DNA from 4 places in the Viridibacillus sp. FSL H8-0110 genome. Region 4 is predicted to be linked to each of the others. Evidence: riboswitches for the same ligand, from Rfam matches in the RefSeq annotation. Region 4 holds a riboswitch; each other region holds the start of a gene.
The links. Region 4 has a riboswitch for S-adenosylmethionine ahead of MHH98_RS02615 (5-methyltetrahydropteroyltriglutamate--homocysteine S-methyltransferase). Riboswitches for the same ligand answer to the same signal wherever they lie in the genome.

Region 1 (8,158 bases), 2.4 Mb from region 4:
GGAAATGGCAAGACAGCTATGAGTTATATAGATGTGCATATTGAAATGATTAATGACGTACTAACCAAGAAAAACAACGAGCAAATCAAATCACTTGAACAACAAACAGAAATCGCAATGATAATTTTCTTAATTTTAACAATATCATCTATTATTTTAACTATAATAACTGGTACTATCCTGTTCCGTTCAATTAAACGTAATACAGCTGCAATTAATACATCTATTCTAGATATCGCACAAGCTAATGGTGACTTGACAAAACGGGTTAAAGTCAAGACAAAAGATGAATTTGCAGAAATCGCAAATAGTACAAATGTGTTAATCACATCCATTTCGGCATTAGTAAAACGTGTGAGTACACTAGCGGAGAACGTCTCAGCCAGTGGCCAACAATTAATGGCTTCAGCAGATGAAAATTCGAATATTATTCAATCAATTGCTGATTCAACAGGCGAAATCGCTGAAGGTAGCGAACAAACAATGCTACGGATGAATAACGCAGTTCAAAAGATGAATTTATTAGAAGAGGCGGCTCGTTATTTAAGTACAGATGCAGAACATGTGAAAACAGCAACAGATCAGATGAAAGTCGCTGCTGAGCTTGGTGGAAAAACTGTCGAACAGTCATCAAATGTTATGATGTTAATAGAAGAAACTATGGCCAATACGACAGAAACCGTTGAAGCACTTGGTAAGAAATCATCCGAAATTACTTCCATTATTCGTACAATTACTGAAATCTCGGAACAAACAAACTTACTTGCCCTTAATGCAGCCATTGAAGCTGCCAGAGCTGGTGAGCATGGTAAAGGATTCGCTGTCGTTGCAAATGAGGTTCGAAAGTTAGCAGAGCAATCTCAAAAAGCAGCACGTGAAGTAACCGGGATTGTTTCGTCAATTCAATCAGAAGTACAAGCTATTGTCTCACAAAACCATGATGGTGTACAAAACGTCATACGCGGTGTTGAAGTGACAAATGAAACAAATGCTTCCTTAGATAAAATTATTAAACAAACAAACGAAACTGTAGCCATTATTAACAAAATGGTAGTTCAAATTGAGCAAACTTTAAGCTATAGCCAAGAAGTGGCTGTATCCTTTATAGAAGTAAATCAAATTGCTGAAAATACAGCTATGAGTACAGAGCGTTCAGCAGCTTCTGCAGAAGAAGGCTCTGCTTCAATGCAAGAAATTACAGCATCAGCGATTGAACTATCTCATCAGGCAGATGAGTTACGAAAAGTGGTTGGGGAATTCAAAGTATAACTTTTCCACTAAATGACTTGCAAACTCTAATGAGATTGCAAGTTTTTTTATTTCCCACTATTGATTTCGCTTTATAAAAATTTACTAAGTTCATACTATATCCCTCCTACCCTACACCTTTTCAAGACAACCTTTTATAGTAATATTAATGAATACACTTCAGTTATAGGCTCTATATAAACAAAAATGGCCAGAGATATTATCATTTCTCTCGGCCACTTACATATTTACATATTCATCATACGTTTTATTACCATGTACTTTGCATCCGTAAAGATAACATTGAGAAACATAATATGGCTCGAAGAAAATTTTAGGACGGTAGCCATTCAAAATACGACCAATCAGTGTATTATATTTTTCATTTGTATGTTGCAAGTCCATAATGGTTTCTTCAATATTCCCCTCTATGAATTCTCCATCCATCGCCCTTACTTTGCTTTCTACAATTTCATCAGTCGTTTCTGTCTTCATCTGGTCTATAATATCTGCGGTTTCTTCTACTCTACCTAATTGAATGAGTGAGTAGACATAATGTTCTACCCATTCATATGATCTAACTATTTCTCTCCATCCCATTTCAAATAACGGGATTGCTTCATCAAAATAGTTGATTTGAGCAAAAAGTTCAGCCACGTTTACTCCACCCATATAATTTTCATCATTTTCATTAACTTTTCTCAGTGTTTTAAGTACAGAATCGTGATCATCTAACTGTAAGTATGAAACCATTTCCGCATATTTCAAAAAATCGCCATCAGTTGCGGACTTTTTATAATGTTCTGCTGCCTTTTCAAAATTGTTCATATTAAAATATGCTGCTGCTAAGTTCGCATGGACTACTTCAGTATCTTTCATTTTTAATGCATATTCTAAAATCCTGATGGCTGAAATGTATTTTTCCATTCGCAAATAAATTTCACCTAGTAAAGCAAAAGGAAAATAATGCTTTGGCTGTTTTTCAATTGCTTCAGCTAAAAGGGGTAAAGTTTTATAATATTCTTCTGTGTCTCTTATATAAAAACATGCTAAGTTATGGAGCGATTGTATATCTCTCTTTTCCATTACTGCTTGCTCTAGCATCATTTGAGCTTCTTCAAATTTAAATTCTAGTAATAACTGATTAACAGCTATGTCATTTAAATTCATCTTGTCACCTTCCAATTCAACTATGCAATAATAGCATATTCATATAAAAATTGTACCACTTATAGAAATTTATAAACTTTTCAAATTAGATTTGCTTCATAATAAGGTTGATATTATCATATTCACATGGTAAAATTTCATTATTATTAACTTTCAAACAATTGAATATATTTACTTATCAAGAGAGATGGAGGGACTTGGCCCGTCGATATCTCAGCAACCACCCTAAATGCGGCAAGGTGCTAATTCCAGTAGACGTAGTCTTGTAGATAAGGAGATTGACTTCATATTTTGAAGGCCCTCTTCCTTAGAGGGCCTTTTACTTTTTTATAAAGGATGATGACATGATGACAAACAAAAACATTGCGACACAATTAGTTCAGCTGGGAAATCATACCGATTCCAAAACAGGTGCTGTGAACACACCAATCTATCTTTCTACCGCCTATACTCATGATGGGCTTGGCCAATCAACTGGTTATGACTATACACGTACAAAAAATCCAACACGTACCGTTTTAGAAGAAGGTTTTGCTAAATTAGAATCTGGAGACGCTGGCTTCGCCTGTAGTAGCGGGATGGCAGCTGTTCAATTAGTTCTATCCCTATTTAAATCGGGTGACGAAATTATTTTACCTGAGGATATCTACGGTGGTACATACCGTTTACTCGGTCAATACCAAGAACAATATGCAATCAAATCTCATTATGCAAAATTCTCTTCTGTATCAGAGGTTGAAGGTTTAATAAATGAAAATACACGTGCTATTTTCATTGAAACACCAACCAATCCATTAATGCAGGAGTTTGATATTGAACTTTATGCTAAGCTTGCAAGAAAGCATAGTTTATTATTAATTGTTGATAATACTTTCTTAACACCTTACTATCAACGCCCAATCGAGCTAGGTGCGGATATTGTTATACATAGTGCAACTAAATACATCGGTGGTCATAATGATGTTCTAGCGGGTCTTGTTGTAAGTAAGGGTAAAGAGCTTAGCGAAAAACTATTCACAAACCATAATGCTGCAGGTGCAACGCTTGCTCCAATTGACTCATGGTTACTGCTACGTGGATTAAAAACATTACACCTTCGCATGAAACAACATACTGAAAATGCTAAGCACATCGCGGCTTATTTAGAACAAGAACCTTTAGTAAAAGACGTTCTGTTTGCTGGTAAAGGTGGAATGATTTCCTTCCGTTTACAAAAAGGTGAATGGGTTGGTAAGTTTTTAGAAAACTTGAAGTTAATCGTCTTCGCTGAAAGCCTGGGTGGTGTTGAAAGCTTTATCACATATCCTACTACACAAACACATGCGGATATTCCTGAAGCAGAACGAATTGCTCGCGGTGTTGATGACTCCTTACTTCGTTTCTCAGTTGGTATTGAGGAAGCAGAAGATTTAATCGCGGATTTACAACAAGTTTTTTCTATCTTAGAAAAAGAGGTGTCATCATATGAGTTCAATTAATGAAAACATTGAAACAAGTTTAATCACTGCTTCTACTCGCGGTGATTACGAGCAAAAAACAGGTGCAGTTAATGTTCCAATATATTTATCATCTACTTTTGATCAAGAGCATTTCGATTCGTTTGGTCCATATGATTATAGTCGCTCTGGTAATCCAACTCGTGATGCATTAGAGAAAACGATTGCTGAACTTGAAGGAGGGGCACGCGGATTTGCATTCTCTTCCGGTATTGCGGCCATCGCGTCTGCATTTATGATATTAGAAGCTGGCGACCATATTGTTGTGACATCTGAAGTGTACGGTGGAACATACCGTTTTGTGACACAAGTGTTAACGAAATTTGGCGTTGAGCATACATTTGCTGACTTCTCTGATTTAACATCAGTAGAAGCGGCTATACGTCCAAATACAAAGGTGTTATATATAGAAACTCCAGCTAACCCGCTTCTAGGTATTACAGATATTGAAGGGGTTGTAGCTATTGCAAAGGCAAATGGTGCTCTAACATTTTTAGATAACACATTTATGACACCTTTATACCAACGTCCATTAGACCTTGGTGTAGATGTAGTGTTACACAGTGCCACTAAGTTTTTAGGAGGACATAGCGATATTATTGCAGGGCTTGCGGTAACAAAGGACGTAGAGCTTGGTAACCGAATCTACTTCATGCAAAACTCATTCGGTGCCATTTTAGGCGCACAAGACTCCTTCTCATTAATTCAAGGTATTAAAACGTTAAATGCACGTTTAACACAATCGACAGCATCCGCATCAAAACTTGCAAATTATTTAGAAGCTCACGAATTAGTAGAAGAAGTTCATTTCCCTGGCTTGAAATCGCATCCAGGTCATGACATCCATGCAAAACAGGCAAAAAGTGCTGGAGCTGTATTATCATTTAAATTACCTAATCGCGAAATCACTAAAGCGTTTGTTGAACATGTTCAAATTCCGATTTTCGCAGTTAGTCTTGGTGGCGTAGAATCAATTCTCTCATATCCAGCCACAATGAGTCACGCAGCTATTCCTAAAGAGGAACGCGAAAAACGTGGTATTACAGACGGTCTTTTACGCTTCTCTGTAGGCCTTGAAAATATCGACGATTTAATTGCTGATTTTGAGCAAGCATTTGTAAAAGCGAAAGAACTTACTGTTGTAGGCAATAAATAGATGATTGTATGAGTCGCTCCACTAACTTGGTGGAGCGTTTTTTTCTATTTAAATGCAGTTTATTCATTACAGTAATTCCAAAATTCAGCTATAGTTTCATCAGAAAAAGCTTCCTATTGAAAAACTTAGATCGTCTGCAATGGTACTCAGCAGTTAAATCGAAAATATTTCTGAAACAGAATAAATGAAAATTGTGAGGTAAAGCTATAATTATTCATGCGACTTTTCTTTTACAAAAAAAGAAAACGAATTTTCATATTGGGAAAACAGGACATCTTTGATAAGGAGATAAACCAAATGGGAAATAAAACGAAAAACTTACTCGCTTTATCACCTAATTCATTGATTATGGGCATGATATTAGCTTTAGTTGGAGGATTTTTAGATGCTTATACGTATATTACGAGGGACGCAGTGTTTGCGACGGCACAAACAGGGAATATGGTATTATTTGCGGTGAGAGCTGCAAGTACGGAATATAACGGTGCCATTCTTAATATACCGCCCTTTTTGGCTTTTATAGCTGGAGTCTTGGTAGCAGAATATATAAAAGATAAACATACTAGCCACAAACGAGCTGTTTTACTTTTGGAATTCGCGATTTTATTTATAGTCGGATGGTTACCTACTAGTGTGCCAAATATGCTTATCACCATGTGCATTGCGTTTGTGTCTTCCTTACAAATTGCCACCTTCAACAAACTGGAAAAATGGAGTTACAATTCAACCATAACAACAGGGAATCTAAGAACCGCAGCTCAAGCTTCTTATGCTGCATTCGTGAAACATGATTCAGAATCGATGCGGAAATTTAATGGTTTTACTGCTATTATTCTTTCCTTTATAAGTGGTGCTTTAATTGGGACCTTCTTTAGTACGTATCTAGGAAAAACTTCCATCTGGATAGCAGCTGGAATTATACTGATCACCGTAATCTTATATCATAAAAGCAATGAAAATTCAAAAGAACCTCTAGAGAACTATTGACGCACGAATAAATACTTAATAAATTTACATCCCGATCTTCCAATGAGCATAACAACCATAATATTGTTTGTCGCTCTCTTTATATTTAATTCAGTAGTAAACTACACTTTGTAGTCTATTCTCTGAGTTCTACACAAAAAAAGGCAACCCACAAAATGTGGATTGCCTTTTTCATTTTCAATCAAAATATTTTAAATATTCACCATAGCCTTCTTCTTGTAATTTATCTTTAGGTATAAATTTCAAGGCAGCAGAGTTAATACAATAACGTAACCCTGTTGGCTGAGGACCATCTGGGAAAACATGTCCTAAATGTGAATCAGCTTCTCCACTACGCACTTCAGTGCGACGCATACCAAAGCTTGTATCGAAGTTTTCTTGTATACTAGCACCTTCCACCGGCTTGCTAAAGCTTGGCCATCCGCAACCTGCATTGAATTTGTCTTTTGAGTGAAATAAGGGTTCCCCAGATACGATATCAACGTATAGACCTTCTTCAAAATGACTATCATATTCGTTTTGGAATGGTGGCTCTGTCCCATGCTCTTGCGTGACATGATATTGCATCGGTGTTAATGTTTTCAACTTTTCTTCTTTGTTCATGATTTTGTCCCCCAATGCTGTTGTTGGAATGTAACTCGTCCTGAGCCAATTGAATAGCGCTCGTAATGTGCTGGATTCTTTTTGTAATAATGTTGATGATAAGTTTCTGCTGGGTAAAACGTTGTTGCTGGTAGAATTTGTACAGCGATTGGAGCTTTAAATTTACCTGATTCTTGTAATGCCTTTTTTGATGCTTCAGCTTTGTTACGCTGATCTTCATCATGGTAGAAAATGGCTGTCATATAAGACTGTCCACGGTCATAAAATTGACCACCAGCATCTGTTGGATCGATTAAAGTCCAGTAAAGATCAACTAACTTTTCATAAGAATAAATCGCTGGGTCAAAAGTAATTTGTACAGCTTCAAAATGTCCCGTTGTTTCACTACAAACTTCCTCATAAGTCGGATTTTCTGTATGTCCCCCAGTGTAACCAGATATGACGGACTCAATGCCCTCTTGCTGATCGAATGGTTTTACCATACACCAAAAGCATCCACCTGCAAATGTTGCTAATGCCATGTGCTACTCCTCCTATTCTTGAACGGGTACTGTTACTTCCAGTATAATCTTACCTTCTTTTAAATTAAATTCTTTTGCTTGCATGCGAGAACCTGAAAGTACTTCTATTTCTGTTAAACCCATATATACTTCCTCTTTGTTTGGACGAATAACCATCCAAGAAGGTAAATCTACTGAGTCATTTAATAATTTCAATGCCGTGCTTGGAGGGATATTCAACATTCCAACTTCTACATTTGTTTGTTTTAATATAAGATTGCCTTCTTCATCAATTGTTGGATCAAATTTCATCGTAATAGGCAGCTCCATACCAAAAACACTAAGCTCACTTACTAAAGACACTTCTTCATTGATGTACATATGTACAGGGATGGATTTAGCTTTCATCGCGTCCTGAATGTACTTGTTTGCAATGGCTTCAAAATCCGCTGGTGTTGTTTGAACTGATAGTTTACTACCTTCAGGCATTGCTGTTGTTTCTGGTATTGGCGCATCAGTTGCCGGTTTCGTAATGAACACAAACAATCCAATCATTACTGATAACATTAATGCAGTTAAAAAGAAAAAAGCTATTTTCCACTTATTCACCGTCACATCACTCCTTGAAGTCCATTTCCCCGTTGGTTAATTTTTTTAAACCGCATGACTTGATTGACCCTATTATGCGATCCGTCATTTCATCGTAGCCTCTTGCATTAGGATGGAAAAAGTCCGTATGATAAACCATATTCTCGTTCGAATCGAATAAATCCTCTACATTTACAAAACATGCATTTTTATCTGCCTCTGCAAAATCTTGAATATCTGTATTCCATTCATACAAAATCGTATTTAGGTCCGATTTTTCCTTCGTAAAGATAGAAAGAGGATTATAAACGCTTATTAAAATTATGGGCGCAGATTTATTTTTTTTTCGAATTAACTCCATAATTTTACCATAACGTTTTTGAAATTCGATGCGTTCCGAATCAAATGCT
Region 2 (8,158 bases), 360 kb from region 4:
TATTCATGGTAAAAAAGATGAAAACGTTGGAATGCATCATGCATTATTGCTTGAAGAAAGCTTAAAGGCATTTAATAAGCATGTTGAAACATGGTATTATAATGACTTTACACATTTTTTCCCTAGTGCAGTCAATCACAAAATAGTTAAGAGCGCATGTAATTGGATGAAACTCCAAAAGGGGTGAACTAATGCTAGGTTATGTAAAAATAACAGTCGACCCGGAAAAATTGAAAGTGGGAGCAAGTTTTGAGGAAACATATCTATTTTGGCAAATTCTTTGCGATGTATTTGTAAAAGAGTGTGTAGAAGTAGAGATTCAAAGTTGGCAAGAAGAAAATGGTGTCATTGAAGAGTTGGAAAAAATATCGGATGTCTCTAAAGATGAAGGTCTAATAAAAATTCAAAGAATTCCTCTAACAGATGCTAATCGTGCATTTTTTAATAATCATGCTGCTAATAAAGAGGGGAAATTAAAATGGTTCTCTATGCGCTTTTACGATGAAAATGGGAAAGGCAGAATAGAGGTTAGGGATTATGGCTTTGAGGTACGCTTTAATAAGGTCACAGGAGCACAATCTGAAGAAGTGATACAACAATTTTCTAATCCTCATACAGAGGCGGTATTTTATGATGATGATGTTGAATAAGTTGATTGGAGCGTAGCGACGAAGCAGCTTTGAGCCCGCCCGAGGAAAGCGTCCACCGTAGTGGAAATCAACGGTCTTAACAATTTGTATATATTGTAAAATAAAAAGACCACTCAGAGAGTGGTCTTTTCTAATTTGTTCGATTGATTTAAGCGATAGGACCGCCGTTTTTCACGATATCTTCTGAAACAACACCGAATTTTTTGAAGTTTTCGCGGAACATGTTAGCAAGTGCAGAAGCTTTTTGATCATAAGCTTCTTTATCTTCCCAAGCGTTACGTGGATTTAATACTTCAGTTGGGACACCTTCAATTGCTACAGGCATTTCTAAACCGAAGATAGCATCTTTTTCAGTAAAGACGTTATTTAGTTTACCATCGATTGCAGCGCGAACCATTGTACGAGTGTAAGAAAGTTTCATACGGTTACCAACACCGTACTCGCCACCAGTCCAACCAGTGTTTACTAAGAAAACGTTTACTTCGTGTTCGTCGATTTTGTTACCTAACATCTCAGCATAAACTGTTGCTGGAAGTGGTAGGAATGGAGAACCGAAGCATGTTGAGAATACTGGTTCAGGTGAAGTAACACCACGTTCAGTACCTGCTAGTTTAGATGTGAAACCACTTAAGAAGTGATACATTGCTTGTTCTTTTGATAACTTACTGATTGGAGGCAATACACCAAAAGCATCTGCAGTTAAGAAGATGATTGTTTTAGGATGGCCTGCAACAGATGGATCAACAATATTTTCGATATTTTGGATTGGGTAAGCAACACGAGTATTTTCTGTTAGCGAAACATCATCATAGTTAGGTATGCGTGTTTCCTCATCCACTACTACGTTTTCTAATACAGTACCAAAACTAATTGCATTGTAAATTTCAGGTTCTTTCTCTTTAGAAAGGTTGATAGTTTTAGCGTAGCAACCGCCTTCGATATTGAATACACCGTTGTCAGACCAACCATGTTCATCATCACCGATTAGTTTACGATCTGCATCTGCAGATAACGTTGTTTTACCAGTTCCAGATAATCCGAAGAACAATGCTACATCGCCTGCTTCACCAACGTTTGCTGAACAGTGCATTGAAAGAATACCTTGTTGTGGTAATAAGTAATTCATGATACCGAAAATTGATTTTTTCATTTCTCCTGCGTATTCAGTTCCACCAATTAGGATGATACGTTTTTCAAGCGAAACGATAATGAAAGTTTCTGAGTCAGTACCGTCTACTGCTGGATCCGCTTTGAAAGTTGGAGCAGAAACGATTGTGAAGTCAGCTTCATGAGTTTCTAACTCCTCTTCAGTAGGACGAATGAATAATTGGTGTGCAAATAAGTTATGCCAAGCGTATTCATTTACTACACGAATAGCTAAACGAGATGATGGGTCTGCACCTGCAAAACCTTTAAATACAAACAATTCTTCTTTTTCTTTTAAGTAGTTTACTACTTTAGTGTATAATGAGTCGAAGATATCTGACGAAATTGGTCTGTTTACTTTACCCCAATCAATTTTGTCTTTCGAACTATCTTCTTCAACCATATATTTATCTTTAGGAGAACGACCTGTATATTTTCCTGTGACTGCCCTTACAGCACCATCAACAGTTAGGATTGCCTCACCGCGTGAAGTAGCTTTTTCTGTTAATTGTGGTACTGAAAGTTGTTCCAGAATATTATCACCTTTCAATAATTCCTTCAGTTCATTCGTAATTTCTACTGAATTCATCGTTTTACGTACCATCCTTTTTATATTATTCCTCGTATTAGAGGGGATTTATAATTCATTTCGGAAATTAGTATAACACATTTAGTTAAATAATCTATACTAATTACCATTTAATTTTCATGAAAGTTGTACTTTTTTTTAGAAATAAAAAAGGTGTTGACAACTAAGGTATAATGTTCTAATATGAGAAATTGAACGGATACTCTTATCCCGAGCTGGTGGAGGGTCAGGCCCTATGAAACCCGGCAACCTGCATTGTGATTTTATGTGATGCGCTGGTGCTCAATCTGATGCAAGGATTTGATCCTTGAACGATAAGAGTGAAAGGTGCTTATGAATTATTCCCTTCCACTCATTAGTAATAATGGGGGGAAGGGTTTTTTTATTTAAAATAGACCAATTCCTAAATTTTTTATAAGTATGTGTAATTTATGCGGTTCTATTTATATATAGTGGCACTTTCTAGAATCCTCGTGTTAAAGGCAGCAACGGCTTGGCGTTCAATCCTACTGGAAAGAACTAACATGGGTAATGAGTACCGTATCATTTCCGAGGCAATCTCGCAGATAATAGGAGGAAACCAAATGACAAACCGTCGACTGTTTACATCTGAGAGTGTAACAGAAGGACATCCAGATAAAATTTGTGATCAAATTTCGGATGCCATTTTAGATGAAATCGTTTCAAAAGACCCGAATGCACGTGTAGCGTGTGAAACTACAGTTACAACTGGTCTTGTATTAGTAGCAGGAGAAATTACAACATCAACTTATGTTGATATTCCTAAAATCGTTCGTGAAACGGTAATGGAAATCGGTTATACACGTGGTAAATATGGCTTTGATGGCGAAAACGTAGCTGTTTTAACAGCAATCGGTGAGCAATCAGCTGATATCGCATTGGGCGTTGACCAAGCACTTGAAGCACGCGAAGGTTCAATGACAGATGAAGATATTGAAGCAATTGGTGCAGGTGACCAAGGTTTAATGTTTGGATATGCATGTAACGAGACACCTGAGTTAATGCCTCTACCTATTAGCTTGGCACATAAATTAGCAAGACGTTTAACTGAAGTTCGTAAAACAAACGAGTTACCTTATTTACGTCCAGATGGTAAAACACAAGTAACAATCGAATATGATGAAAATAATCATCCAGTTCGTGTGGATACAATTGTTATTTCAACTCAACATGATCCAGAAGTAACGTTAGAGCAAATTAAAGAGGATTTACAAGCACGTGTAATTGCTCCAGTTGTACCTACTGAATTACTAGACGAGAAAACAAAATACTTCATCAACCCAACAGGTCGTTTTGTAATAGGTGGACCAAAAGGTGATGCAGGCTTAACGGGACGCAAAATTATCGTAGATACTTATGGTGGATATGCTCGTCATGGTGGCGGTGCTTTCTCTGGTAAGGATGCGACTAAGGTTGACCGTTCTGCAGCTTATGCAGCGCGTTATGTTGCAAAAAATATCGTAGCAGCTGAACTTGCTGAGCGTTGTGAAGTACAACTGGCTTATGCAATTGGTGTTGCACAACCGGTTTCAATTGCAATCGATACTTTCGGTACTGGTAAAGTAAAAGAAACAAATTTAGTTGAATGGGTTCGTGAATTATTTGATTTACGCCCAGCTGGAATCATTAAAATGCTTGATTTACGTCGCCCTATCTACAAACAAACAGCTGCTTATGGTCACTTCGGCCGTACAGATTTGAATGTTCCTTGGGAAGCTACAGATAAAGCTGCCGTTTTAAAAGAAAAAGCTGGACTTTAATTCAATCTGAAAAATTACAATAACATAAAATATCCCGAGTTACATGTTGATTATTAAGTAATCAATTGTAGTTCGGGATGTTTTTTATTATATTATAGAAGAAACTCATAGCAAGAGATTAAAAAAACCTGAGAATTCGTTTGAAAAACGATACTCAGGCATCTTGATTGAATTATTTTTGAAGTGATTTATAATATTGTCCTTTTTCGTAATACTCGTTGACAATACGGTCCATATCTTTTTTATCTTCCTCTGTTAACTCTCTAATAACTTTTGCAGGGCGTCCAAATGCTAATGTGTTTGGAGGAATTTTCTTACCTTGCGAAACGAGACTACCGGCACCTATAAATGCACCTTCGCCAATCTCAGCACCATCTAGGATAATTGAAGCCATTCCTACAAGAGCGCCTCTTTTTATAGTACAGCTATGTAATGTTACTTGATGTCCAATTGTCACATCGTCTTCTAAAATAAGTGGATATGCAGGACTTTGATGTAAACAACATAAATCTTGGATATTTACTTTGCGTCCGATAATCGTAGGTGAAACATCTCCGCGAATAACTGTATTGTAAAAAATAGATGAATCAGGTCCAATAGTAACATCGCCAGTGATAATTACGTTATCACCGATAAAAACGGATGGGTCAATAGATGGTTTTTTGTCTCTAAATGGATAAATCATCGAAAAACGCCTCATTTCAAGTTATTATGTATTATTATCGTAACAAAAGGAAGCTATGAATGGAACTGAAATCGTCAGAATACGTTAATATATACGTAGGAATTTATGAGGTGAGATAGTAATGTGGAAATGGGAAACGGATGGCCAAGCAAGAGCTGTCGCTGTAATTATACATAGTGCATACGAACATCATCGTCGTTATGCATGGTTAATCGAAAATTTAAGAACATCTGGTATTCATGTTATTTCAGGAGATTTACCTGGACATGGTGAAGAGAGTAGACATAAACGTGTGCATAGTGAAGAGTTTAAAAGTTACGAAACATTTGTTAAACAACTTATGCAAGCAGCTTTAACATATAACTTACCTGTATTTGTTGTGGGACATGGTTTAGGAGCTATATTAGGGATCCATGTTGTTGAAAAATTCAAATACGAATGTACAGGTATTATAATAACATCACCTTGGATGCATTTAAAACACCAACCATCAAAGTTATCAAATGCTTTAACAGGTCTAAGTAAACTGACAGGCAATCTGAAAATCAATCACGAAATCAATATTAAACACTTAACGAGAAGCTATGAATTTTATAAAGAGGAAAAAGATGATATTTACTATAATGATGTCATAACTGTCAATTGGTATCGTGAACTTCATGGTTTCATGAAGGGAATATCACAACAAACGGTATTTCCAAATATCCCGATTTTATTAATGACTGGTGGCAACGATAAAATAGCGGATGTATCGTATGGTAAAAAATGGCTTTCTCAACAAAGTTTATCAGAGTATCAGTATAAGGAATGGAAAGCCTGTTATCATGATTTGTTCCAAGAACCTGAACGCGAAGATATTTATGCTTATATGGAGAGCTTTATCTTTAATACATTAAAATCAGTTGGATACATCATTTAAATTTTGACGGAATTTTACAAAATTCCGTCTTTTTTTATTTGTAACCGATTTCAATTGTCATATAACACATAAGGGATATTCCAAACTTTATTGTTTTGATATATAATACATAACAATTGCTATTTCGATAGAATGAATTTTCCTTTATTAGAAACTGGCAATATATATTATTCATGGAATAACTTATTATGATCAATGGGGGACAATAGATGGAAGCCATTATTACCAGTGTTTATGAAATTTTATGGGGACCGTGGATGATCTACGGTATTCTACTAGTCGGATTATTATTTACTATATTAACAAAAGGTGTACAAGTCCGTTTATTGAAAGACATGTTTAAACAAATCTTCAGTGGGAAAGAATCTGAAGCAGGTGTATCATCTTTTCAAGCACTATCCATGGCACTATCTGGTCGTGTTGGGACAGGGAATATTGCAGGTACTGCTACTGCAATTGCATTTGGTGGACCGGGTGCAATTTTCTGGATGTGGGTAATAGCCTTCATCGGATCTGCAACCGCTTATGTAGAATCAACTTTAGCACAAATATATAAAGAGAAAAGAAATGGTGTTTATCGTGGTGGTCCTGCATTTTATATAGAGAAAAGTACAGGGAAGCGTTGGTTAGGAATGATTTTTGCGGTAGCAGCAGTTGTAGCAATGTCATTTTTACAACCAACTGTGCAGTCAAATGCTATTGCTGACTCGATGTATACTGCATTTGGTATAGAACACTGGATTTCAGGTTTAGTCGTTTGTGTTATTTTGGGTGCTATTATTTTAGGTGGCGTAAAACGTATAGCTTCAGTAGCTTCTTTTATCGTACCGTTTATGGCACTAGGGTATCTTCTTGTTGCAGCCATTATTATTGTTATTAATATTGAGAAGGTACCTGAAGTACTTTCTTTAATAATTCGAAGTGCGTTTGGTCTAGATTCTACTTTTGGTGGGATGATAGGTGCTGCAATAGCATGGGGAGTAAAACGTGGTGTTTATGCAAGTGAAGCTGGACAAGGTACAGGGCCTCACCCAGCTGCTGCTGCTGAAATATCTCACCCAGTAAAACAAGGTCTAGTACAGACGGCTTCTGTATACTTAGCTGTATTTTTAGTTTGTACTGCAACAGCATTTATGATTCTATTCTCAGGTATGTATAATGTCCAATTAGATGATGGTAAAGGTGAATATTTAGTTGAAAATGCCCCAGGGGTTATCGCAGGGACAGCCTATACGCAAGCAGCTGTAGATAGTGCATTCCCAGGTGCTGGGGTAGGCTCGGGCTTTGTTGCCATTGCATTATTCTTCTTTGCTTTTACAACGACAATGGCTTATTATTACATTGCTGAAACGAATATTGCTTATATGTTTGAAGGGAAGCGGCAGAAAGTCGGCATACGCATCGTGCAAATTATTATTCTTGCTACTACTTTCTATGGTGCCGTTCGAACATCGGATTTAGCTTGGGTTTTAGGTGACATTGGTCTTGGTCTAATGGTTTGGGTCAATATCATAGCACTATTGTTCTTGGTGAAACCGTCTATAATAGCATTAAAAGATTATGAAGAGCAGAAAAAGCAGGGAATCGATCCTCAATTTGATCCCGTTAAATTAGGTATTAAAAATGCTGAGTTTTGGGAACAAAGAAATAAAGAAAGAAAATAAGAGTTTAACTGATATCTGACTCGATTTGTCCGATAATGAAATTATGTATGCATATAAAAATGTCAAAGTTTTATAATATAGTAGAGCGTCTCTTAGTCTGACAACGACTTAAGAGGCGCTTTTTTAGGTTTACATACAATAAAAAGCACTAAAGGTACCTCAAATGCCCTTAGTACTTTTTATTGGTGTTATTTTATAAGATTCGGTAATCTTTAGCTAGGAGGCGATTTTTTGGACATTCGATTAAGTATATTAGACCAGTCACCCATTTCTGAAGGTTCCAATGCTGTCGAGGCATTGCGACAAACAACTGTTTTAGCGCAAAAGGCTGAAGAATGGGGATATTCAAGATTCTGGGTTTCAGAACATCATGATACAACAACTTTAGCGGGTTCATCGCCTGAAATATTAATATCTCATTTAGCGTCAGTAACTAAGAGCATTCGCATTGGATCAGGTGGTGTAATGCTACCACATTACTCAGCGTATAAAGTTGCAGAGAATTTTAAGTTATTAGAAGCCTTATACCCAGGGCGTATAGATGCAGGGATGGGAAGAGCACCAGGTGGAATGCCACGTGCAACTCATGCTTTACATGATGGGAATTTTCGTGATGTCAATCAGTTCCCTAATCAGATTGATGATTTACTTATGTATTTGCATGATGCAGTACCAGAAGGTCATCAATTCCAAGGCTTAAAAGCAACACCAGTGACCAATAGTG
Region 3 (8,158 bases), 3.4 Mb from region 4:
AGCAGCAACTGAATCAGGCTTATACAATAAAGTAATGGTCATCACTGACGGTGTGTTTTCAATGGATGGAGATATCGCAAAACTTCCTGAAATCGTAGAAATTGCGAAAGAATTTGATCTTATTACATATGTGGATGATGCTCATGGATCAGGTGTAACAGGTAAAGGGAAAGGTACTGTGAAGCACTTCGGTTTAGAAAAAGAGATCGACTTCCAAATCGGTACACTGTCTAAAGCAATTGGTGTAGTAGGTGGTTACGTAGCTGGTAAGAAGAATTTAATTGATTGGTTAAAAGTACGTTCTCGTCCATTTTTATTTTCAACAGCTTTACCACCAGGTGATGTTGCTGCAATCACTGCAGCTGTTCAAATGTTAATTGATTCAACAGAACTTTGCGATAAACTGTGGGAAAATGGCGATTATTTAAAAGCGGGTCTGAAAAAACTTGGTTTTAACATCGGCGCATCTGAAACACCGATTACACCGTGTATCATTGGTGACGAAAAACTAACTCAAGCCTTTTCTGCTCGTCTCTTTGAAGAAGGCGTATACGCTAAATCAATCGTCTTCCCAACTGTACCAAAAGGCACTGGACGCGTACGTAATATGCCAACTGCCGCACATACAAAAGAAATGCTAGACGAAGCTTTAGCGACTTATGAAAAAGTAGGTAAAGAGCTAGGCGTAATTTTTTAATATAAAAAATGCTCAGCGCTATGTGTGCTGGGCATTTTATTAGGAAATTTTCTTTGTTAAATCTATAACCATCTGTGATTATGTGACTGTTTTATTGATATAGTTATTAAACCCATGCACTGAAAAGCTAACTTATGAGATAAGTTAGCTTTTCAGTTTATAAATACTTAAAATAAATTTAGTTTTGAGATACGAGTTATTGCTTCATGAAGCCTGTCCTCATCAACAAGTAAGCCAACACGTACGTACCCTTCTCCATATTCACCAAAACCATTACCCGCAGCAACTGCTACATCAGCCTGTTCTAGCAATAAATCAGCAAATGTTTCACTCGTATATCCTTTTGGTACAGGAAGCCATGCAAAGAATGATCCTTTTGGAGCTGTCACTGCCCAGCCAATACGATCGCAAGCGACTTTTAATGCGTTCCGGCGGCTTTCATACATAGCCACTAACTCAGTTACACAATCTTGTGAACTAGAAAGTGCTGCAATACCAGCCTCTTGCACAGCAGGAAATAGGCTGACAAATAAATGGTCTTGTACTAAATTTAATGCTTCAATTAACTTTGCGTTACCAACGGCAAAGCCGACCCGCCAACCGGCCATATTATACGTTTTCGATAAAGTATACAACTCAACCCCGACATCTTTAGCACCTTCAGCTTGTAAAAAGCTCACTGGTTTTTCACTATCAAATCCAATTGCTCCATATGCAAAGTCATGCATTACTGCAATATCGTGATCTTTCGCAAACTGCACAGTTTCATCGAAAAATGATAAATTAGCAACAGCACCAGTTGGGTTGTTTGGGTAATTTAAATACATTAATTTCGCACGAGCTTTTACCTCATCTGACACAGTTGTGTAATCAGGTAGGAAGTTGTTTTCCGCTAGTAATGGAAGTGTATCGAACTTGACATCCGCTAGTGCTACGCCTGACCAATAGTCCGGATAACCAGGGTCTGGGAGTAGCATTGAATCACCAGGGTTCATAATAGCTAAAGGTAATTCAACTACACCAATTTTTGTGCCGAAAAGTATGGCTACTTCCGTATCTGTATCAATTTCAACGCCGTATTCTCGCGCATAAAATTCAGCAATGGCTTCCTTGAATTCTGGCAAGCCACGGAATGGAGAGTATTTATGAGTTTGCGGATTAATAACAGCTTCCTGCATAGCTTTTATAATATGAGGAGGCGTTGGTTGGTCTGGATTTCCTTGGCCTAAATTGATGACATCTCTACCTTCCGCAACTGCGGCACCTACTTTTTGTACTAAAGTTGCGAAAAACTGCTTCGGCAACTGTTGTAATCTCGTTGAAAATTCCATCTTCGAACAAACCCCCTTGAATTATTTTCTTTAATAACTTGTTATCCACAAAATCTTTCTTATAAAAACGCTATACACAACAACTACTTTGTGGATAAAATAGACGTATGTATAAAATAGTCGCAATAATAAGAGAAATATTATAACCTTTTTAAGAAAATGTCTACAGGTGGTGGAGTTATGAAAATTGCATGTATACAATTAAATGTTGCCTTCGGGGACATCGAAAAAAATTTTACAAACGTCGAAAAGTTTATCAGGGAGGCCGCTGATAAGGGGGCGGAACTCGCAATTCTTCCCGAAATGTGGAATTCTAGCTATGCTTTAGAGAAATTAGAAGACCTTGCAGATCCGAACGGGGAACGCACAAAGAATTTTCTACAAAAGCTTTCAGAAGAATTACAAATTCATATTGTTGGTGGCTCGGTATCAACGAAAAAAGATGGTAAATTCTATAATACGATGTACGTATATAACAACAAAGGGGAGCTTGTCAGCGAATATGATAAAGCGCATCTTTTCCGTCTAATGGACGAGCATTTGTATTTATCAGCTGGCGATAAGCAAAATAACTTTGAACTGGGTGATATTCCAGCAGCTGGTGTTATCTGCTACGATATTCGTTTTCCAGAGTGGTTACGTCTTCATGCATTGAACGGAGCGAAAGTAATTTTCGTTTCTGCACAATGGCCAACGCCACGTATTGATCATTGGAAAACGTTATTACAAGCACGTGCAATTGAAAGCCAGTGTTTTGTTATTGCAGTAAATAGAATTAGCCATAAAAAACAAAATTTCAACGGTCAATCGATGGTTATTGAACCTTGGGGTGAAGTGTTATGGACTGGTGGAGAAGATGAAGAAATGGCGATTATCGATGTCGATTTCTCTATAGTGGATGAAATTCGCCAACGAATCCCGGTATATGATGATCGTCGTCCTGAATTATATAAAGATATTTTGAAATAATTCAAAGTTTCAAAAAAGTGTTTGACATCTACATTATTTCACAGTAATATTTAGTTCATAACTTACAAACGAATATTGAATTTTATCTAGAGAGACCGAGGGATAGGCCCTATGACGTCCGGCAACCCCCTGCCAAAGGGAAGGTGCCAATTCCTACAGAATGAGTACATTCTGGAAGATAAATCGCCAATTTACACTTACGATGCTTCTTTCAGATAACCGAAAGAAGCGTTTTTTAATACAGCAAATTCCAAGTATTTCTATAGAAGTTACATAATTTAAACAGATTTGAGGGGATACAATATGCTAGAGATTCAGAATCTTACAAAAGTATATAAAACCAAGAAGGGTACGGTAACGGGTGTAGACAACGTATCGTTGACAATCGATGAAGGTGAAGTTTTCGGTATTGTTGGCTATTCTGGCGCAGGAAAAAGCTCGCTTCTACGTTGTATCAATTTATTAGAGCGACCAACAAGTGGCAGTATCGTAGTAAATGGTCAAGATTTAACAAAATTAAAAGGTGAACAACTTCGTAAAGCGCGTTTGAAAATCGGAATGATATTCCAACATTTTTACTTAATCAGTCAAAAAACGGTTGGCGAAAATATTGAATTTGCTTTAAAAGCAGCGGCTACACCACCGAAGCTGATTAATGCTCGTGTAAAAGAATTGCTTGAAATGGTAGGTTTATCTGAGAAAATAGACGTTTACCCAGCACAATTAAGTGGTGGTCAAAAGCAACGTGTCGGCATTGCCCGCGCACTTGCAAATAATCCATCCGTACTACTTTGTGATGAAGCGACATCAGCACTTGACCCAAAAACAACGGTTTCCATTTTACGCTTACTAAAAAAGATCAATCGTGAGCTAAATATTACAATCATCCTTATCACGCACGAAATGGATGTTGTGAAAGAAATTTGTGATCGAATGGTTATTATGCAAGATGGAAGAGTCATTGAAGAAGGGGCAGTTTACGACGTTTTTGCAAATCCGGTTGAGCCATTAACACAAGAATTTATTAGCAGCGTTGTATCATTTGAACTGCCACCAACGATTCTTAAAGGTGTGACAGGGGAAATTGTGAAAGTACTATTCAAAGGAGATGTAGCTGGAGAGGGCGTCATTTCAGATATGATTCAAAACTTTGAAGTACGTGGTAATTTCTTGCACGGCACAATTGAATATATTCAAGAAAAACCTCTTGGCATTTTCTTAATGGAGCTACAAGGTCAACCGGATAATGTAGGGAGAGCTATTTCTTATATGGAAGGACGCGGTGCGTTTGTGGAGGTGATTAACAATGCTATTTGATTTCGAGCACTTTATTAGTATGCTTCCAGACATTTGGAAAGCATTTGGTGAAACGTTACTGATGATTGGTATTTCACTTAGCATTTCACTAATTATTGGTTTACCACTTGGAATTATACTATTTGTTACAAGCAAAGGTTTATTTTTACGTAATCGTTTTTTTAACGGAATTTTAGGGTTTATCGTCAATCTAGTTCGTTCCGTTCCGTATATCATTCTATTAGTAGCGTTGTTCCCGCTAACAAAAATACTGGTTGGAGATACAATTGGTCCCGTAGCGGCAAGTGTTTCATTATCTGTAGCAGCCATTCCGTTCTTTGCGAGACTTGTAGAAACGTCTATGCGTGAAGTTGATAAAGGTGTCATCGAGGCATCAATAGCTGTCGGTGCAACACCGTGGATGATTATACGAGATGTGCTATTACCTGAAGCGAAATCGGGTATTATCCAAGGTGTGACAATGACGATTATTAGTTTAGTCGCATATTCCGCAATGGCTGGTATTGTCGGCGGCGGTGGAATTGGCGACCTAGCTATTCGCTTTGGTTACTACCGCTATGACAACACAATTATGATTGCGACAGTTGTCATTTTAATTGTTATTGTCCAAATTATTCAACTTTCAGGCGATGCCATTTCAAAAGCAATTGATAAACGATAAAGGGGAGATTTGAAAATGAAAAAGTTTTTACTAGCAGCGTTATTATTCGTATTAGCAACAGTTTTAGTTGCATGTGGTAACAAAGATGAAAGCAAACCAAAAGATTCAAAAGACATTAAAATTGGCGCAACTGCAGGGCCGTATAGTGACATGTTAAATAAAGCAATCATCCCGCAATTAGAGAAAAAAGGGTATAAAGTAAAAACAGTTGAATTCAGTGACTACGTACAACCAAACAAAGCATTAGATTCTGGTGATATTGATGCAAACCTTTTCCAACATTCAATTTATCTTGAAAACTTTAATGAACAAAATAAAATGAAATTAACTGGTCTAATTAACGTACCAACTGCACCAATGGGCTTCTTTGCAAAAGATTTTAAATCAATTGATGGTATTAAAGACGGCGCAAAAGTAGCAATTGCTAATGATCCATCAAATGCGGCACGTACATTATTAGCGTTACAAGAACAAGGTCTTATCAAAATTGACCCGAACATCGAAGAACTAAAAGCATCTGAAAAAGACGTTGTTGAAAATCCTAAAAACTTAGTGTTCCAACCAATAGAAGCGGCGGGGCTGCCTCGTGCAATCGATAGCGCTGACCTTGTTGGTGTCCCAGGAAACTTTGCACTTGCGGCGGGACTGAATCTACAAGATGCACTCTTCTTAGAAAACATGCCTGATAAATTCCGTAATGTTATTGCGGTTAAGGAAGAAAACAAAGATTCACAACTAGCAAAAGATATACTAGAAATCGTTAAATCGGAAGAATTTGAAAAAATCATCGATGAAGAATTTAAAGGTTTCGGCAAACCTGACTGGATGAAGTAAATGTTGAAGCGGTCCGCCTAGACTCGACAAGCGCTGGAACCTTCGAATTGAAAACGTACTTTCAGTTTTCAACCGAGAAGGTGGAAGTGACCTCGAGAGTCTGACCGCTGAAGATGGATATCTCGAGTAAATGTTGAAGCGGTCCGCCTAGACTCGACAAGCGCTGGAACCTTCGAATTGAAAACGTACTTTCAGTTTTCAACCGAGAAGGTGGAAGTGACCTCGAGAGTCTGACCGCTGAAGCTGGATATCTCGAGTAAATGCTGAAGCGGTCCCCTAGACTCGACAAGCGCTGGAACCTTCGAATTGAAAACGTACTTTCAGTTTTCAACCGAGAAGGTGGAAGTGATCTCGAGAGTCTGACTGCTGAAGCTGGATATCTCGAGTAAATGTTTCGAGCATTTTTCTAAAGAGACTACTGCACACTTTTAAGTGTGCAGTAGTCTCTTTTTATTATGAAGTCCTCCTGGTAAAACTTATACTCACTACTCATTCACAATACCTGATATTCCCACTTGCCATCTCACTCATCTCAATTTAAAATAAGAACAAACGTTCTCTATTGGAGGATAGGTGTATGTACGAAAACATGCCAAGGCGATCAATTATGTGTATCGATATGCGTTGCTTCTATGCGAGTTGTATTGCAACATTGGAGCATTTAGATGTGATGAAAACGCCGATTGCGGTAGTTGGTAACTTCAATCAAAAGGGAAGTATCGTGCTAGCGGCATCGCCGATGATGAAAAAACGTTTCCAAGTAAAAACGGGCACACGCCTCTATGAAATTCCGAAGCATCCGGATATTCGCCTATTTGAACCTAAAATGGACTTCTTCATCCGCGTTTCAATGGAAATTACACGCTTACTCAACAGTTATGTCCCAAAGGAAGCTATCCATATTTATAGTGTTGACGAAAGTTTCGTTGATTTAACAGGAACAGAAAAATTATGGGGACCAGTTGAACAAACCGCGAAGAAGATACAACGAGATATTTACAATCAGTTTGGAATTCCAAGTGCCGTCGGCATGGGGCCTAATATGTTGTTATCAAAGCTAGCGCTTGATTTAGAAGCGAAAAAAACGGGCTTTGCTAAATGGGTATATGAAGATGTGGAAGAAAAGTTATGGCCTACATCACCACTCTCTAAGATGTGGGGTATTGGGTGTCGGACAGAACGCACGCTTAATCATATGGGGATTTTTTCAGTAGGAGATTTAGCGAAAGCAGATTTAAAAACACTAGAAGCTCGTTTTGGTATTATGGGTAATCAGCTTTATCATCATGCGTGGGGAATTGATCTTTCTGAGCTCGGTTCACCGATAATTGAAGGGCAAATCAGTTATGGTAAAGGACAAATTTTAATGCGCGATTATAACAAAAAAGAAGAAGTGCTTGCAGTTGTTTTAGAGATGTGTGAAGACATCGCAAGGCGTGCGCGTGAAGCATTTAAAGTAGGGCGTACCATTTCACTAGGACTCTCCTACAGTAAAAATGCATTTGGTGGAGGCTTCCATCGTTCACGCACAATCGATGAGCCAACAAATGAAACGATGAAAATTTATCAGGTCTGCCAGCAGTTGCTTGATGAACACTATATAGAAGATAGACCGGTACGCCAGCTGACGATTAGTATTACAAAGCTTGAATCTGAACGTTCAATGCAGCTTAGTTTGTTCGATACTGACCGCTTTCGTCGTCGTAAGCTCGGAGCTACCATGGATCAACTACGCTCTCGTTACGGCCCTACTGCACTTTTACGTGCGGTCTCTTATACAGAAGCTGGCACCGCTGTCTCACGTTCAAAATTATTAGGAGGTCACAAAAAATAAAGTAATGTATATTTATTCAATATCCATTTAATTGATATACACTATTTGAATAATAGTTGTATAACACGGCAGGGTGGTAATGTCTTGCGGACATGTGGATAACTAAGTGTTAGTTGCAAATAGGTCTAGTTATGCACAACTTATGCACTAAATACACAGGTTGAAGCAGTTCGCATAAAAAGACTGACGTAATATTGAATGCGAAGAAATTAATTTAAAGTATGTTTTAGTATGTTCTTTTATATCATGTCATACAAAATATAATGGAAAAGCAGGTGTTTTAAGATGATTCGTGACAGAGGTAATGTTAAATGGGTTTCGATGATGTTACCAGAACATGTGCAGCAAATTAGAGTGTGGAAACATGAATCAGAAGAAGAATTACCGAATGAATTGACTGAATGGGAATTAGAAGAACTGCAACAGGTTATTCAACTCGCGTATGACCAAAAGTTAATTGTTACGCTTAAAATTATGGTTGATCATAATTTAAGTCACTATACAGGTATTATTAC
Region 4 (8,158 bases):
GAGCATTATTTTTCGTTGGTGTGGTGCCTGTTATTTTTGCCGTTATTGTACGTAAGAATCTAGACGAATCACCTGAGTGGCTAGCTGCTCAGAAGAATAAGAAAATCGGTAATAAAGATGAAAAGAGTAAGTTATTTCAATTGTTTGAAACCCCTCGAACTACAATGACGACAATCTCTTTAATCATAATGGCAACTGTTCAAATTGCTGGTTATAATGGCTTGATGATTTGGCTTCCATCTATGCTACAAAAATCACAAGGCTTATCTATTTCAAGCTCTGCACTTTGGACAATCAGTACAGCAGTAGGAATGATTATTGGTATGTTAACCTTCGGAAGATTCATGGATCGATTTGGAGCAAAGCGTACCTTTGGAATCTTTCTTCTTGCCTCTGCATGTGCTGTGTTTTTATACTCATATGCAACTGGAAGTGTGGGCGTATTATTAGGTGGTGCAATCGTTGGATTCTTCTCAAATGGAATGTTTGCCGGATATGGTGCATTAATTAGTAGCTTTTATCCCGTTCAGATTCGAAGTACGGCTACAAACACAATCTTTAACTTCGGTAGAGCTATTGGAGGATTTTCACCAATCCTTGTAGGATATATTCTACAGAGTTATGACATGACAGTTGCGATGGTCTATTTAGCTGTTCTATATTGCATTTCCTTTATTGTCATGCTTACTTTGAAAAAAAGTACATGGAAGCCTATGCAATCAATTGAAAAATACTAAATATTACTGATAAGAAAATGTTAATTTAACGATCAATTGAAATGTATTCCCGTTTTGATTGATGGATTATTAATCTTATGACTTTAGTCAGCTTGTCTTGAGTAAGTCTATATACAAAAACACATACAGTGCGATGCTAAAGAAGACCATGGATTTGAAAATATTCTATGGTCTTTTTTAAATTATTGTTCAATTATTAAAATCACTAAAGAGTAGTATAGATTAGTTAGTAAGCGAGAAAATAAAGATGTGTGAGTACTAAGTTATATTCCGTTTTATGGAAGTTTAAAAGAGAATGCGACATAACTTGAAAAAAACGTTAGTTCTTGTGAAAATGGAGATTGTAAGAGTGTTTACACATATTTGGAGAGTTATCGCCATTTGAATAATGTAGGTGATGTAAATATATAGATGTCGACTCCTAAAGCTAATTGATAGAAATAGAATTTTTTTAAGGTACTACTAACAACGTTGTGTATATACGTGTTAAGATTCTTAAAGGACAATCAAACTGCTGAAGCGACGAAGAAAATAAGCAATAGTATGAGGTGCATTATAAATGGATAACAATGATATTTTAATTAGAACAAGATACGCTCTAGATATAAAAAATAGAGATATGGTAGAGATATTTAAACTTGGTGGTATGGAAGTAACAAGAGAAGAAGTACCAAAAATATTGACAAAATCAAAAGATGAATTTGATGATGAAGCTAGCGTAGAAGAAAATGACGATCAGATAAAATGTGATTATAAAATGTTAGAGTCATTTTTAAATGGTTTCATTACTTTCAAAAGAGGAAAACAAGATACAAAACAAGGACAACCAAAAGCTCCTGAAACTACTAAGGACCATGTGAATAATATGCTTCTTAAGAAATTGAAAGTAGCACTACAACTAACAACGGAAGATATGTTGGATATCCTTGATGATGGCGGTATAGCCGTTTCAAAAGGTGAATTAGGCGCTATTTTAAGAAAGCCAGGGCATAGAAATTATAAAGATTGTGGCGATAATTTCGCACGTAAATTCTTAAAAGGTTTGGCTGTAAGATATAGAGCGTAAGGGAATAGTATACTTAATTTTCACAAAAGCCTCTTTCTTTGGAAAGGGGTTTTTCAAATGTATGGTTATTTATGTTTAGATAAATTTATTTCTTATGTAGTAAGTTCTCGCATGCGACACATTGCGAAGTGGTCGCGAGGTTGGAGATGGTATAGAAAAAATCTATACCATCTGCTTTTTTGTGTGTAAAATAACATTCAGGATCAATTTTGGTTAAAATAAATATTGCAGATTTTCACAATAGTTTTTCATAAATTATAAATGTCCAAATGTACTTGTGTTTGATAATAAGTTATTAAACATGATATAAGTGTAAAAGAAGTGGAACATTAGGCTTTATATTTTTTGACCGAGAGTTTGAAGTTGTATCCATAGTGAGAGGATTTGAGTTTGAAATGATAGATAATTTTTGGCGTGATTTACCACGACCATTTTTTGTACTTGCACCAATGGAAGATGTGACAGATGTTGTTTTTCGTCACGTTGTAAGTGAAGCCGGTCGACCGGATGTATTTTTCACAGAGTTTACAAACTCGGATAGCTATTGTCATCCAGAGGGCATGAAAAGTGTGCGTGGCCGTTTGACTTTTACAGAAGATGAACAGCCAATGGTGGCACATATTTGGGGGGATAATCCCGAATATTTCCGTCAAATGAGTATTGGCATGGCAGAGCTAGGATTTAAAGGCATCGATATTAATATGGGCTGCCCTGTACCGAATGTGGCATCGAGAGGGAAAGGTAGTGGTCTTATTCTGCGTCCAGATGTTGCGGCAGAACTTATTCAAGCAGCAAAAGAGGGCGGACTGCCTGTCAGCGTGAAAACACGAATTGGCTATAACGATATAAATGAGTGGGAGGAGTGGCTAACGCATATTTTAAAACAGGATATTGCGAACCTTTCTATTCATTTACGTACAAGAAAGGAAATGAGCCAAGTAGATGCGCATTGGGAGCTAATTCCGGAAATCAAAAAATTACGTGACCGTATCGCACCAAATACGCTACTAACAATCAATGGAGACATTCCTGACCGTCAAACTGGGCAGCAGCTTGCTGAACAATATGGTATTGATGGCGTTATGATCGGGCGAGGTATTTTTAAAAATCCTTTTGCTTTTGAAAAAGAGCCAAAAGAGCATAGCAGTAAAGAGTATCTTGATCTTTTAAGACTGCAGCTTGATCTTCAAGATCAATATGCGGAAGTACTACCACGATCAATGACAGGGCTTCATCGCTTTTTTAAAATTTATGTCAAAGGATTCCCTGGAGCTGCTGAATTAAGAAATCAATTGATGAACACGAAATCAACAGATGAAGTGCGTGCATTGCTTGATAACTTTGGAAAAGAATGTTGACGGGACAGTGAAATGATGAAACTCTTAAAAAGTTAGAGAAAAAATGAATCACATCAACTCATGTGTACTTATTTTATTTAGTTTCAAGTTCCTTTGCGGCCGCACCTTTTATTTTGATAAAGTCTGTTTTCTGAAAGAAAAAGGTCTTAAGAATGGAATAAACCTACCAGCACCCTTGTGTTGCCACATACACTCTGTACATTCTGAAGCAGTATGTGGTAGAAGTTACTATAATCATTTAAGAACGAATTCCAATTAGAAGAATTCGATTAGACTGTGATTATTTAAATTAAAGTTTTTAAATCCAAAGTAAAAAGGTAGAGCATAATAACTCTACCTTCTTACTTTGGATTTTTATTTCCCGGAATTTCCTTTTACTTGGTTTTCAGCCATTTGAACTAATCGTTTAGTAATTTCTCCACCAACTGAACCGTTTGCACGAGAAGAAGCCTCTCCTCCAAGTTGTACACCAAACTCTTGAGCAATTTCATATTTCATTTGATCAATCGCTTGTTGAACACCAGGTACTTCAAGTTTATTTGAACTTCGGTTATTTGAAGCCATAACTTTCACCTCCTTGTGATATTAGAATGGACAAAGATTTGTTTTTAATACATTTAGTTAAGAGGTGAAAAGTTCATCCTACAAATATTTTTAGGCTGCAATAGCGACAGAAAAGCCTCATTGGATTGTCTTAAAAAAAATTTTTTAATGTAGCTTTTAATGAAAGGGATTGTAAATAGTATTTTTGAAATAAAAATATAGTAATTACAAAAAGGTTATTCTGTGAAACAAACGGAGAAATAATAATGCAGGCAGAATAAGTGTGGGGAATTTAGTAGCTTAGAGTGTAGAATATCCAATTGAATTACAGATTAAAACTGATCTACATTTTAATTTATACTAATTTCAAATGCTTACTGTTTATGAATGAGGTTTATGAGGAAGTGAATCAGTAGTTATAAAGAAACGTATCCAAAATACTTTAGGATATATGGATACGTTCTTTTGTCTATCTTTTATTAACAAACCTTATTGATTCAGTTGTTTAATGAATTCCCTCATAAATCCGGGTAGATCAGGCCAAGCATGTCCGGAAATGAGGTTTCCTTGAACATGGAGAGGATCTTCAATATAAGTTGCACCCGCAGCTTCTACATCTGGTTTACATGCGATATAAGCCGTTAATTCGCGACCTATTAAGTATTGAGAAACAGTTGTTAAAATGAGACTAGCGTGGCAAATTGCTGCAACAGGTTTATTTGCCTCAAAGAAATGAGCAACGATTTTTGGAACATTTTCATTTAATCGAATGTATTCAGGAGCTCTACCTCCAGGGATAATCAATCCATCATACTCTTCAGGCTGTACATCCTCAAACGCCAAATGAGATTCAATTAAGTATCCTTTACTCTCTGTATAAGTATCCCAACCAATAAAATCATGAACGACCGTCTGTAAGTTTTTCTTCGATGGAGCAGCTATTTGCACATCATAGCCCTCTTCAAGACAACGATAATAAGGATAATAAATCTCCAAAGCCTCAACGGCATCTCCAGCTAACAATAATACTTTCTTTGACATTACTCATTTCCTCCTCTCAAAAATGGTCTTTCGCCTTCACTTGTATATTCTGAATATATTATCAATTCCCTCTATTACGATAGATTTTTTTAAAAAATCTAATTGTGCCAGTCACGGATACTATTTAAGTTATTAGTATTAAATTGGAAATATTGTTGATATTAAAAAATATAGCGGAATACTGGCGCCAAAAATTAAATTTGATATAATAAAGTATAGTATTTATTAGGAGGAAATGGATTGTCAGTAGAAATTGGTAGCAAGGTACAAGGTAAGGTTACAGGAATCACAAATTTTGGTGCGTTTGTTGAGTTGCCAGATAAGGTCACAGGACTTGTGCACATTAGTGAAGTTGCAGAAGCTTACGTAAAAGATATTAATGACCATCTGAAAGTTGGGGATCAAGTAGAAGTTAAGGTCCTAAGCGAAAAAGAAGGAAAAATTGCCTTATCCATTAAAAAAGCGATTGATAAACCTGTTGAAAATACGTCTTCATATACGAAGCGTCCATATCGCCAGAAAGATAGTCGTCCACGAGGCAATTTCCAACCGAAGGAAACCTTTGAAGATAAGATGGCTAAATTCTTAAAATCAAGTGAAGATAACTTATCTACTCTAAAACGCAGCACCGAGTCTAAACGCGGTGGAAGAGGCGGACGAAGAGGATAATTATAGATAGCAGAAGAAACGCACATCTTTTAAGATGTGCGTTTCTTTAATTTTATGGACCATAGTCACAGACACTACTTTAGTCATTAGAATTAAATAAAGTATATGATCGATATCAAATCTACAAATTAATAAATATTTAATAAGATAAAACTTGAATTGAACAGGTAAATAGTTCTGATTATTGACATTCTATGGATATACATGTAGATTGTTAACTAGTAATTAAATATGTAACTTTCTTATTTAGAGAGATGGAGGGACTGGCCCTTTGATATCTCAGCAACAGACTTTTTTTGCACTGTGCTAATTCCAGAAGCGTAACGCTTGAAGATAAGAAGAGTAAATAGCCATGAAGCCAATCTCTTCTTTCTTTTAAGAAGGGGTTTTTTTGTACCTCGAAAAGCTCAATAAAAAATACAAATTTAACTTCAGAGGGGTTGTCTAATTTGACTAATACAGTAACTAAAGCACCATTTCGAGCAGACCATGTAGGGAGCTTTCTTCGCCCACAAGTACTTAAAGATGCAAGAGCACAATATCAACAAGGTCAGATCACTAAAGAAGAATTACGATTAGTTGAGGATATAGAAATTGCTAAGCTTGTTGAAAAACAAAAAGAAGTTGGTCTATCTGCTGTAACAGATGGTGAATTTAGAAGAAGATGGTGGCATTTAGACTTTATCAGAGCGATTGAAGGGATTCGTGTTTATGAAATAGACCTTTCGGGTGCTTTTAATGGAGCGATGAAAAAAGCGGAGGCATACATGGTCGATTCGAAATTAAAGTTCCCTAAAGAACATCCATTTTTAGAAGACTTTAAGTATTTGAAAAGTATTGCCGGTGAGCATGTTGCTAAAATTACAATCCCAGGACCTAATATGATTTTTTACTCGGGTGTAGTTGGAAGCGAACCGTATTTAAGCAATCCTACATATGCTTCACTCGATGAGGTAGCTAAAGATATTAGTAAAGTATATCAAGATGCGATTCAAGCTTTTTATGAAGCAGGGTGCCGCTACTTACAATTAGATGATACAAGCTGGGGAGCTTTGTTCAGTGATGTTTTCCGAGATAAGATAAAAGAGCAGGGATTTGATCCAGATGAATTAGTAAAAAAGTTTGCTGATATTACTGTTGAAGCAGTAGCAAATAAACCGGAAGATATGACGGTTACGATCCATATTTGTCGAGGGAATTTTAAATCATCATGGTTATATCAAGGTGCGTATGAGCCGATCGCAAAAGAACTATTCTCACGTGTGAATGTGGATGCCTTTTTCTTAGAATTTGATAATGAACGATCAGGAGATTTTAATCCATTACGATTCATTAAAGATCAACATGTCGTTTTGGGATTGATTACTTCCAAGACTTCTGAACTCGAAGATGAAGATGAAATTAAAGGAAGAATCGAAGAAGCAACGAAATATGTGAATATCGATCAACTTTGTTTAAGTCCACAATGTGGTTTTGCCTCTACTGAAGAAGGCAATCTATTAACTGAAGAACAGCAATGGGAAAAATTACGTCATGTTGTACGTATCGCTAAAGACGTTTGGAATAAATAGATTTTAAAATAAGGACTATCTACAAAAGTCAGCTATCAGACTATTGTGGGTAGTCCTATTTACCATTATGGATGTATAAAAACCGGAGTTCCTATTGGAATAATACTTGCTAACTCTTCTACATCCTCATTATGCATACGAATACAGCCGTGAGATACGGCCTTACCGATTGAGCTTGGATCATTTGTGCCGTGAATTCCATACGTATCTTTTGATAAGCTCATCCACATCGTTCCAAATGGGCCTCCTGGGTTAGGTGCTTTATTAATGATAATAAAATTTCCTACAGGTGTATTGGTTAACATTTTTCCAACCGCAATAGGATATTGCTTTTGTAAAATACCATCTTTATATAATCTAAGCCAACGATTGTTGAGTGAAACATCAATTTGATATGGAATTGTATTAGGATCAGGAAAACCTGGAATAACAATAGGTTGGCCAATATAAAGTACATTTGGATTGATAGATGGGTTCGCGCTTATAATTGCGGATAGCGGTGTGCGATAATCTCTAGAAAGTTGAAACAGTGTTTCACCTGGTTTAACCGTATGAATCAGTGTAATCACCTCCGAAGTTGTTACAGTACATTATATGTTTGTTATATAGGGAGTTTCATAATGACATATTGACATTCACAATTTTTTTAGAAGGAATGGCAGAAAAGGTAAAACTGCTGACAACTATAAAATTGGTCTTTAGTAGGATTAATGACACTTTAACCAGTTGAATGCATGCTCCATAAGCTACTTCAAGATTTCCTCAAAGAAGAATCCTCAACAATGACTCATTATTGGGTATCATTATTTCTCTAATTTCATACTATGTTATAAATCAGGCTAAGAATGGAGGGAAGGCTATAGACATTTTAAGTAAGTTTAAAGTTTATCGTGAAGAAGAAAACAGACTGAAATGGGAAGGCTCGTTTGCGGATTACTTAAACATTGTAAAGGAAAGGCCGGAAGTTGCTCAAACAGCCCATTCACGTGTGTACAATATGATTAAAAGCTCTGGATTAGAAGAAAGAGATGGGCAAAAATTATTTAACTTTTTTGGACAAGAAATTTTCGGGCTCGAATCGGCAATTGAAAGATTGGTAGAGGAATACTTTCATCCTGCAGCAAGAAGATTAGATGTTCGCAAGCGGATTTTATTATTAATGGGACCCGTGAG

Region 1: another riboswitch for S-adenosylmethionine. It lies ahead of MHH98_RS14430 (methionine biosynthesis PLP-dependent protein); the one in region 4 lies ahead of MHH98_RS02615 (5-methyltetrahydropteroyltriglutamate--homocysteine S-methyltransferase).
Region 2: another riboswitch for S-adenosylmethionine. It lies ahead of metK (methionine adenosyltransferase); the one in region 4 lies ahead of MHH98_RS02615 (5-methyltetrahydropteroyltriglutamate--homocysteine S-methyltransferase).
Region 3: another riboswitch for S-adenosylmethionine. It lies ahead of MHH98_RS19605 (methionine ABC transporter ATP-binding protein); the one in region 4 lies ahead of MHH98_RS02615 (5-methyltetrahydropteroyltriglutamate--homocysteine S-methyltransferase).

Annotation. Positions count from the first base shown of each region.
Region 1 is NZ_JBBOPJ010000001.1:2,882,867-2,891,024, forward strand. Features, by position in the region: gene MHH98_RS14420 (methyl-accepting chemotaxis protein) at 1-1,269, shown strand, start outside; gene MHH98_RS14425 (tetratricopeptide repeat protein) at 1,489-2,418, opposite strand; SAM riboswitch class I at 2,591-2,694, shown strand; gene MHH98_RS14430 (methionine biosynthesis PLP-dependent protein) at 2,766-3,896, shown strand; gene MHH98_RS14435 (aminotransferase class I/II-fold pyridoxal phosphate-dependent enzyme) at 3,892-5,070, shown strand; gene MHH98_RS14440 (YoaK family protein) at 5,368-6,057, shown strand; gene msrB (peptide-methionine (R)-S-oxide reductase MsrB) at 6,235-6,660, opposite strand; gene msrA (peptide-methionine (S)-S-oxide reductase MsrA) at 6,657-7,181, opposite strand; gene MHH98_RS14455 (YpmS family protein) at 7,194-7,769, opposite strand; gene MHH98_RS14460 (GDSL-type esterase/lipase family protein) at 7,777-8,158, opposite strand, start outside.
Region 2 is NZ_JBBOPJ010000001.1:883,308-891,465, forward strand. Features, by position in the region: gene MHH98_RS04455 (alpha/beta hydrolase family protein) at 1-187, shown strand, start outside; gene MHH98_RS04460 (hypothetical protein) at 192-650, shown strand; gene pckA (phosphoenolpyruvate carboxykinase (ATP)) at 799-2,385, opposite strand; SAM riboswitch class I at 2,588-2,706, shown strand; gene metK (methionine adenosyltransferase) at 2,970-4,166, shown strand; gene MHH98_RS04475 (gamma carbonic anhydrase) at 4,339-4,851, opposite strand; gene MHH98_RS04480 (alpha/beta hydrolase) at 4,973-5,770, shown strand; gene MHH98_RS04485 (alanine/glycine:cation symporter family protein) at 5,980-7,434, shown strand; gene MHH98_RS04490 (LLM class flavin-dependent oxidoreductase) at 7,666-8,158, shown strand, end outside.
Region 3 is NZ_JBBOPJ010000001.1:3,946,536-3,954,693, reverse strand. Features, by position in the region: gene MHH98_RS19620 (glycine C-acetyltransferase) at 1-697, shown strand, start outside; gene MHH98_RS19615 (pyridoxal phosphate-dependent aminotransferase) at 865-2,028, opposite strand; gene MHH98_RS19610 (carbon-nitrogen family hydrolase) at 2,209-2,997, shown strand; SAM riboswitch class I at 3,077-3,182, shown strand; gene MHH98_RS19605 (methionine ABC transporter ATP-binding protein) at 3,301-4,314, shown strand; gene MHH98_RS19600 (methionine ABC transporter permease) at 4,304-4,975, shown strand; gene MHH98_RS19595 (MetQ/NlpA family ABC transporter substrate-binding protein) at 4,991-5,809, shown strand; gene MHH98_RS19590 (Y-family DNA polymerase) at 6,387-7,643, shown strand; gene MHH98_RS19585 (YolD-like family protein) at 7,929-8,158, shown strand, end outside.
Region 4 is NZ_JBBOPJ010000001.1:524,396-532,553, forward strand. Features, by position in the region: gene MHH98_RS02585 (MFS transporter) at 1-737, shown strand, start outside; gene MHH98_RS02590 (YehS family protein) at 1,297-1,803, shown strand; gene MHH98_RS02595 (tRNA dihydrouridine synthase) at 2,178-3,161, shown strand; gene MHH98_RS02600 (alpha/beta-type small acid-soluble spore protein) at 3,516-3,725, opposite strand; gene MHH98_RS02605 (DJ-1/PfpI family protein) at 4,194-4,745, opposite strand; gene MHH98_RS02610 (S1 domain-containing RNA-binding protein) at 4,986-5,414, shown strand; SAM riboswitch class I at 5,654-5,754, shown strand; gene MHH98_RS02615 (5-methyltetrahydropteroyltriglutamate--homocysteine S-methyltransferase) at 5,864-6,985, shown strand; gene MHH98_RS02620 (L,D-transpeptidase family protein) at 7,051-7,545, opposite strand; gene MHH98_RS02625 (PrkA family serine protein kinase) at 7,845-8,158, shown strand, end outside.